Regions from separate parts of the Qipengyuania sp. 902 genome, predicted to be linked through region 1. Evidence: predicted binding sites of a transcription regulator. Region 1 holds the regulator's gene; the other holds the start of a gene.
The links. The regulator LexA, encoded in region 1, represses DNA repair genes until DNA is damaged. The targets are predictions, from matches to a motif close to GTTCCNCNCTTGTTCT.

Region 1 (4,482 bases):
TTCGAGCGGCTCGACGCCCGCATTCTCGAGCGCGAGGACCAACCCGCACGTGACCGCATCCGCCTCGTACTGGCGGCTCGCGATGCCGGGGACGGAATCGCCAAGGCCTATCGCGTCAATGTGCCGCTGGATCAAGCGGATAGCGGGCTGCGGGAGGGCGTACGCGTCGGGCTGTCCGCGCGCCTCATGCCGCCTTCGCCGCCAATCGTACCGGGTGCCTACGACTTCGCGCGACGGGCCTGGTTCGATGGCTATGCAGCCACCGGCAGCGTTGTGGGGGATATCGAAATTGTAGAAGAGGCCGGCGGGGGCGGCGGCGAAGGCTGGATTGCGCAGGTTCAGCGGCACCTCTCGGCGCATGTTCGCGACCGTCTCGACGGCGCTCCCGGCGCGATCGCGGCGACTCTCGCCAGCGGCGATCGCGGGGCGATTTCCGAAGCGGACGAGGTGGCCATGCGCGATTCTGGTCTCACGCATTTGCTGTCGATCAGCGGTCTCCACGTGAGCGCGATCATCGCCGCGACCTATCTGATTGCGCTCAAGTTGCTGGCCCTGTGGCAATGGCTTGCGCTGCGGGTCCGTTTGCCGATTGTCGCCGCGGCAATCGCTGCGCTTGCCGGGATCGGCTACACGCTTTTGACCGGGGCTCAGGTGCCGACGGTGCGTAGTTGCATCGGCGCACTTCTGGTCCTGACGGCTCTGGCGCTTGGGCGCGAGCCGCTCTCTTTGCGCCTAGTCGCAGTGGCGGCAATTTCGGTGCTATTCCTGTGGCCGGAGTCGTTGGTCGGGCCGAGCTTCCAGATGAGCTTTGCCGCCGTGCTAGCCATCGTCGCGCTGCATAATGCGAAGCCGTTTCGCGAATTCCTTGCGCCACGAGAAGAAAGCGGCCTGCGCCGTTTCGGCCGCCGGGCGTTGATGCTGTTCCTGACCGGCTTTGTCATCGAGCTCGCACTTATGCCGATCGTCCTCTTCCATTTCCACCGGGCGGGGATTTACGGGGCGGTCGCAAATCTGTTCGCGATCCCGCTGGTGACCTTCGTCTCCATGCCGCTGGTGGCACTGGCGCTGGCGATGGACGTAGTCGGGCTGGGGGCGCCGGCTTGGTGGCTGGTCGGCAAATCGCTCGATGTGCTGCTGTGGATCGCGCACCTCGTTTCGGCTCAGCCGGGTGCCGTGAAGCTCGCGCCCAAGATGCCGATGGCGGCGATGGCGATATTTGTCCTTGGCGCGCTCTGGTTAGCCTTGTGGCATGGAAGAAAACGGCTTTGGGGCGTGATTCCCGTCGCCGTCGCTTCCTTATGGATGTGGGCGACACCCGCCCCGGACATCGTGATAACGCGTGACGGGCGTGATGTTGGTATAGCGAGCGCTGACGGTCGGCTGCTTGTTTTGCGGGACAGCGAGGGCAGCTACGCCCAGCAAAACCTGCGCGAAATCGCAGCGCTCGACGGGGAGCCCGTACCTTTAGCCGAATGGTCGGGCGCTCGGTGCAGCCGGGATTTTTGTAGCTTACGTATCGATAGGGATGGTCGAGAATGGGACGTGCTGATTGCGCGAAGCCGCGAACTTATCGAGGAGCGAGCGCTTGCCGCCGCCTGCGACAGGTCCGACATCGTCATCGCTGATCGCTTCCTGCCGCTCTCATGCAAGCCACGTTGGCTCAAGGCCGATCGCCGGTTTCTCGAGCGGGAAGGGGGTACCGCCATTTACCTTGCCGAAGAGCGTATCGATACCGTCGCCGAAGGGCAGGGCGAGCACGGTTGGTTCCGCCCTCTCGTCCGGCGGAACGCGGGCTCCCAATAAAAACAACCTCTGAAAGAAGAGGGGGCGCAGCCGACGCCGCGCCCCTCTCCCAAACCAAACCTATCTCGTCGAGCGTCAATGGTAGCGCCGTAGCAAACCGGCAAGCTTGCCTTGAACCTTCACTCGATGGGATTCATAAACCTGCGGTTCGTAGGCCCCATTCGCAGGATCGAGGCGGATTCGCCCGCCATCGCGGCGCAGATATTTCAGCGTAGCTTCTTCGTCATCGACAAGCGCCACGACGATCTCCCCGTCGCGAGCGGTATCGGACCGTCGCACGAGTGCGAAGTCGCCATCGAAGATTCCTGCCTCGACCATCGAGTCGCCCGACACTTCGAGCGCGTAATGCTCGCCGGGCCCAAGCAGCGCGGCAGGAACAGGCATGCTCGCCTGGCCCTCGATCGCTTCGATCGGCGCGCCAGCCGCGATTCGGCCATGGAGCGGCACGTCGATGATGTCGTTCGCCGGTTCCGGGGCGACGGGTTTCGCCGTTACCGTAGCCGCCGTGGTCGCGCCGGTATCGTTCGCAGGCTTGGCCTGGCCGGAGCCTGTCACCGCATCTTCGGGCAGTTTGACGACCTCGAGCGCGCGCGCCCGGTTGGGCAGGCGACGGATGAAACCACGTTCTTCGAGAGCGGAAATCAGGCGATGCACGCCGGATTTGCTCTTGAGGTCGAGCGCTTCCTTCATTTCTTCGAAACTGGGTGAAATGCCGGTCTCCTCCAGCCGTTGCTGGATGAAGCGGATCAATTCGTGCTGCTTGGCTGTCAGCATATCTGCGCAACTCCCGTGCCGCCTGTTCACAACCCTGTGAACGAATGTGGAACAATTAGGCAACGGATATCAGCAAGTCAAGCAATTCAGCCGTTTCGGACCTTTCTTGTGGAGAACAGGCGTTCGCGATACGTGCCGGAGCTGAGTCAGCCTTGGAGCAGGGTACGCGTCGCAGCGACGACATCGGCCTGCCGCATCAGACTTTCGCCGACGAGGAAGCTACGGACGCCGCCGCGCGCGAGGCGCTGGCAATCGGCATGCGTCGCAATGCCGCTCTCTCCGACAATAAGGGCGTGCTCAGGGGCGAGGGCTGCGAGCCGCTCGGTGGTCGCTAGTTCGGTGGTAAAGGTCCGCAGATCCCGATTGTTGACACCGATGAGCCGCGATTGAAGCGCTTGCGCGCGTTCCAGCTCGTGTTCGTCATGGACTTCGACTAACACGTCCATCCCGCGCTCAATCGCGGCCGCTTCGATCTCGCCCATCACGCCGTCGTCCAGCGCGGCAACGATGATGAGTATCGCATCAGCGCCGAGCGCGCGGGCTTCAGCGACCTGCCAGGGGTCGACCATGAAGTCCTTGCGCAGGACCGGCAGATCGCAAGCCTCGCGCGCTTCGACCAGATAGTCTTCGTGGCCTTGGAAGTACGGGGCATCGGTCAGGACGGAGAGACAGGCCGCACCGCCCCTGGCGTAGTCACGAGCGTGCTGCTCGGGGCGAAAATCCTCTCGGATCAGACCCTTGGATGGTGAAGCTTTCTTGATTTCGGCGATCAGGCCGAAGCCATTTTGCTGCGCGCATTCCAGTGCGGAGCGAAAGCCACGCGGCGGCGTTTGGCCCGTGGCTCGCACATCGAGCGAATCGAGCGAATGCTTCTGCATACGCTCGGCCACCTCGCCACGCTTGGTTTCGCAGATCTCGACCAGCTTGTTCATTGCGCGATCGCGATCCAGTCCGCCAGCAGTTGCCGGGCAGCGCCGCTATCGATTGCGTCGCCAGCCATTTCGGCACCAACCGTCCAGTCCTCGGTTTTGCCTGCCACGATCAGCGTCGCGGCGGCGTTGAACAGCACGGCGTCGCGATAGGGTCCGGGCGCCCCGAGCAAGAGCGCTTCCAGTGCCTTCGCATTGTGCGACGGATCGCCTCCGCGGATCGCCTCGACCGGTGCGTGGGGCAGGTTCGCCTGTACGGGATTTACCCGCCGCATCTCGAAATCGTTGCCGGTCACATCGGCCAGCTCGTTTCCACCCGCAAGGCTAAGCTCGTCCAGCCCCTCGTCGCCAGAAGCGATAAAGGTACGCTCGGTGCCGAGCTTGGCTTTTGCCGCTGCGTAGATCGGCACATAGGCCGGGCGCGCAATCCCGATCAGCTGGCGTTTCACGCCTGCCGGGTTGGACAGCGGCCCCATCAGGTTGAATATCGTGCGAACGCCGAGCTGTTGGCGGATCGGCTGCATCCGCCCCATTGCTGGATGATGGTTCTTTGCGAAGAGGAAGCAAATTCCTAGTTCGGCCAGCGACTTCTCGGCGGTTCTTCCTGCCGCTTCCATGTCCAGCCCGAGCGCTTCGAGCGTGTCTGCCGCGCCCGACTTGCTGCTCGCCGCCCGATTGCCGTGCTTGGCCACAGGGACGCCGCACGCCGCGACCAAGAGGCTCACTGCCGTCGAGACGTTAAGCGTGTGGTGCCCATCGCCGCCCGTGCCGCAACAATCGACCGTTCCTTCAGGCGCATCGATCGGGATCAGTCGCGCCCGCAGGGCCCGTGCCGCGCCCGCGATCTCATCGGATGTTTCGCTGCGGGTGGATATTTCGCGTAGGAACCGCGCGATTTCCTCGTCGCTCGTCTCGCCGTCCAGTATCCAGCCGAAGACCTCCTCGGCCTCCTGCTCGGCCAGATGCTGCTCTGCTG
Region 2 (4,482 bases), on a different contig from region 1:
AGCTGGTACGGCTGGCGAACCTAGCCGAAGTCCATCGTCTGGTTCTCGTCGGCGACAAGCGACAGCTAGGCGCCGTCGACGCCGGTAAGCCCTTCGACCTCGTCCAACAGGCCGGGATCGAGCGCGCCACCATGGATGTGAATTTGCGCGGCCGCGATCCCGTCCTGCGGCGAGCCCAGGCCGCCGCGCAGGAGGGACGCATCGACGATGCGCTCCAGGCTCTTGCGCCTTCAACCATCGAGGCTCGCGGGGACAGTGCGATTGTTGCTGCCGAAAAGTGGCTTTCGCTCAGCCCGGCGGATCGGGATCGGACGTCGATCTACGCGTCGGGACGGGCCTTACGGTCTGCGGTTAACGAGGCTGTCCAGCGCGGACTCAATGCCAACGGGGAGCTCGGCCCACGATCGGGCCGGCTGACCGTTCATTCTCGGGTGAATGTGACGCACGAGGAGTTGCGATACCTTCGCACATACCAACCGGGCATGGTTCTCAACTTCCGCTCGCGCGACAGCACCCAGAAACTCTCCAAAGGCGACTACACCGTCAAGACCATCGACCATGCCCGCAAGCAGCTCGTGCTTGAGGACAGGAAGGGGCGTCTTAGGAAGTTCAATCCCGCGCGATTGCGGCCGGGCGCAGACGATAGCCGGCTGTCGCTCTTCGAACGCAAATCGCTGTCCATCATCGAGGGAGACAAGATCCGTTGGACCGACAACGACCACAAGCGCGGGCTGTTCAACGCCGACCAGGCCAGGATCGTGGCCATCGACACAAAGGGCGTCTTAGTGGAGACATCAGCGGGCAAGGAGCTCCGCCTGAGCCGCGGCGACCCCATGCTCAAACGCATGGACCTCGCCTATGCGCTCAATGCGCATATGGCGCAGGGACTGACCTCGGATCGCGGGATCGCGGTGATGGACAGCCGCGAGCGCAATCTCGCCAATCGGCAGACCTTCCTGGTCACGGTCACCCGGCTTCGCGACGGGCTTACGCTGATTGCAGACAATGCCGAGAAACTCGGCCGGGCCATAAAGTCCAACAGCGGCGAGAAAACGTCGGCCCTCGAAGTAACGCAAAGGCTCAAGGCGGCAGCTGCCAAGGGCGTTTCGCAAGACAAGGATGTCGGCAGCGCTTCGCCCACAAGTGACAAGCCAGAACTGACAAAGGAAAGGGTAAAACCTTTCGAAATCGGGATCTGAGCCGACGAGAGCTCTCTATACCGCCCGCCCAAACCAGATGACACGGCCGACCACCTGGATCTCGGACCGGTCGACATCGTCCCAGCTGGGATAGGCCGAATTATCGCTGCTGATGGTGATCTTGCGGCCACCGGGCTTGAGCGTCACGCGCTTGACCACCAGCGCATCGTCGGCGCGCAGGACGTAAATACCGTCGCGTAGCCGCGAGCCCTGGTCCGACGCATCGACGAGCACTTCGTCGCCATCGCTGAGTGTCGGCTCCATGGAGTCGCCCAGGACGTGGATGATCGAAAGGCTGGCACTCTTTGCCCGGGTCAACCGGCCAAGCCAGCGTTCGTCGAAACCGAAGCGGGTATGGGCGGTCTCGCTTTCGGCAATCGCTCCGAAGCCCGCCGACGCATCGACATTGAGCACGGGAATCTCGATCAACCCGTCACGCATTGGCGCGGGCGGTCCGCCAAGCACTTGCTCGTCGACCCCGAAGAAGCTGGCAAGCGTGCGCCGGTCATCGTCATCCAGCTTTCGCGGCGAGCCGCGCTTGATGAACTGCTGAATGTAGGACGAGTTTCGTCCGATCATCCGCGAGATCGAGGAATATCCGATCCGTCGCTGCTGGATCAGGCGATCGAGCTCCTCTCTGACGTGTTCCATCGTGTCGTTCCTTCTGGCGGTCTGAGGAGAGAAGGAAATCTCCTAGACTCGATGGAACCTTCCTACTAAGAACAAAACAGGAACACAAGTGCTGACTGAGTCGAGGAAGGCCATGAAATTGCTGGATCGCATTGAGCGTCATTTGAAGGAATCGCACATGTCGGCGACGCGGTTCGGTCGTCGGGCGGTTGGCGATCCGCGCTTCGTGCTTGACCTACGAGCTGGTCGCAGGCCGCGTAGAAGGACTATCGAGAAGGTGGAGCGCTATCTTTCACATGGTCCAAGATTGAAGAAGCAGCCTGATTAGCCCTTTGTCGCGATCATTGGGCCAATCCTCTTTTGGTTCAACAGGATGTGGCGATGATGCTTTGATTTTTGTGTTTGGCTCTGGAAGAAGTGAGAGCCATGAGCACTGGATCAGAACCTGCCCGTTACAATCCATGGCTCTCTCAGGCATGGGCCCCGGCATTGAGAACGCGAACTCTGGCGGCCTTGGACCGGAGCACCAGCGAGTGTGATCGGCTTGCATTGCTTCGGACGTTGGCATGGCTGAGTGGTGGAAGATTTGAATCTGACGATCACGAGTTTTCTAGATTCAGCGATGAGGGTCTTGCACGATTTGGTCTCGCTAGGATCGGTCCAAGCGCGATCCGAATACGTGACGAGAACGGACCGTCCTGGTGGCCTCAGATCCACGTCGATTCCCAGAGTCGACGCTATCTTGAGGAAGGTGTCGGCGATGGCATTCTGCGTCGTCTGACCAGTCTTCCCGGCTATCGATCGCTTTCCCAAAAGGCCGCGGTCCGGGCTCTCTTTACTGCCCCTGCTGGATCGGGATTGCTTGTGTCGCTCCCGACAGGCGCTGGCAAAAGCTTGATGTTTCAGTTGGCAGCCCTTCACGGAAGGGAATCGCACGTGGGTTCGTGCGTAGTCGTTGTGACACCGACAATAGCGCTAGCGCTCGACCATGAGCGAACTTTGCGGGGAATCCCGGGTTTGGAGGGTAGCCGCGCGTTGATCGGAGATCTCGGCAGTGAAGGTATCCGAGATGTGGTCGATGCATTCAGGCGCGGAGAAATCCCTATCTTGCTGCTGGGGCCAGAGCTTGCACTCCGCTCAGATATTGTCAGTCGATTAGTAGAGGTCGCTTCGCCTGAAGCCGCCGCATTTGGACTTAACGGCCGCCTTACCCACTTATTTGTCGATGAAGCGCATATAATTGAGAGTTGGGGCAGAAGCTTTCGTCCCGACTTCCAACGCCTTCCCGGATTGCTCGCGGAGCTTCGTCGATCCAGCCCCGAGTTACGTGCGGTGCTGCTGTCCGCGACCATGCCACCTTCAGCACGGGCAATCCTGCGGCGCGATTGGTCGCTAACCGGCGACTGGCTGGAGATCGACGCCAGGGTCCCGCGCTACGAACATGATATTGTTGTTAGCCAGTGCAGTTCAGACGAGGAAAGGCAGGAAGCGCTGTCGTTCGTGGTCGATCGTGCCCCTCGCCCTGCAATTATTTACACGACCGAAGTGGTCGACGCAGAACGCATTTTCAAATGGTTGTCCGATAATCGAGGCTACCAAAAGATGGCTCTCTTCACGGGTGACACGGGTTCGGCAGATAGACGGCGGATCATCGAGGATTGGTCAAACAATCACTACGATCTGATCGTTGCAACGTCTGCTTTTGGTATCGGCATCGACAAGGCCGATGTCCGTTCCGTCATTCATGCGTGCCTGCCGGAGAGCGCGGCACGCTGGTATCAGGAAATTGGTCGCGCCGCGCGCGATGGTGGGCAAGCATTCGCCGCCTTGCTGTTTACTGGCTCTAGAGAAGGCGGAGATGATGTTTCAACGGCTCGACGGATGGCCGTTGGCGGCTGGTTGACGCGCGAGTTGGCCGAGAAGCGATGGGCGGCGATGCGATCCTCAGCAACGGACCAAGGCTGGGTGGGCGGCAAATGGCACATGAGCGTCGACCTCAACGCGATCAGAGAGGGCCTTCGGCCAGAATCGACAGACTATAATCGAAATTGGAACATGGCGTTGCTCACGCTTCTTCAGCGCGCTCAGGCCATTTCAATCAAAGCCGTGAAGCCAAAGGGCGGTGACGAAGCGCGCGTATGGGAGATCGAAATCAGTGACGGCGGCCTTCTGTCGGATGACCCTACATCGGCCTGGGACAAGATTTATGAGCATCGCGATCGAGAAGTGGCCAACGCACGAGACGAATTAACACCCTGGCTCAATCTCGTCCGCAAGCCGCTTGATGCATGCATGGTGAGGACAGCCTTCGAGCTCATCGAGCCCAATACCTGCCTGCCGAGTTGCGGTCGTTGTCCTCACTGCAGAGATCAGATGATCAGGCCCCCGCGGCATGTTGAGGCCATGGGCCTGGAGGCGGCCTGGCAGGACACGCCGCCCTTCGAAAACTCGAAGATCTCTCATGGCGTGCATTTGGTCGAACCCGTGGATCGTACTCTTGAGACCAATTTGCCAGCGCTGGTCCACACAATCACGAGCATCGGGATCCAGCAATTTGTGGTCGATGCAGAACTCGCCGAGGGGATTGCGGATGCCCTTGGTCAAGATCCTAAAGTGCTCGGACTTATTCTTACACTGGATGAATGGACCGAAG

Region 2: ACSH0F_RS13905 (S24 family peptidase) is a predicted target of LexA. The motif match lies at 1,919-1,934, and genes of this name have one in related genera.

The regions. Positions count from the first base shown of each region.
Region 1 is NZ_JBNJLJ010000002.1:247,280-251,761, reverse strand. It holds gene ACSH0F_RS06315 (ComEC/Rec2 family competence protein) at 1-1,803, shown strand, start outside; gene lexA (transcriptional repressor LexA) at 1,879-2,577, opposite strand; gene trpC (indole-3-glycerol phosphate synthase TrpC) at 2,724-3,509, opposite strand; gene trpD (anthranilate phosphoribosyltransferase) at 3,506-4,482, opposite strand, start outside.
Region 2 is NZ_JBNJLJ010000005.1:15,467-19,948, forward strand. It holds gene mobF (MobF family relaxase) at 1-1,199, shown strand, start outside; gene ACSH0F_RS13905 (S24 family peptidase) at 1,215-1,850, opposite strand; gene ACSH0F_RS13910 (helicase-related protein) at 2,256-4,482, shown strand, end outside.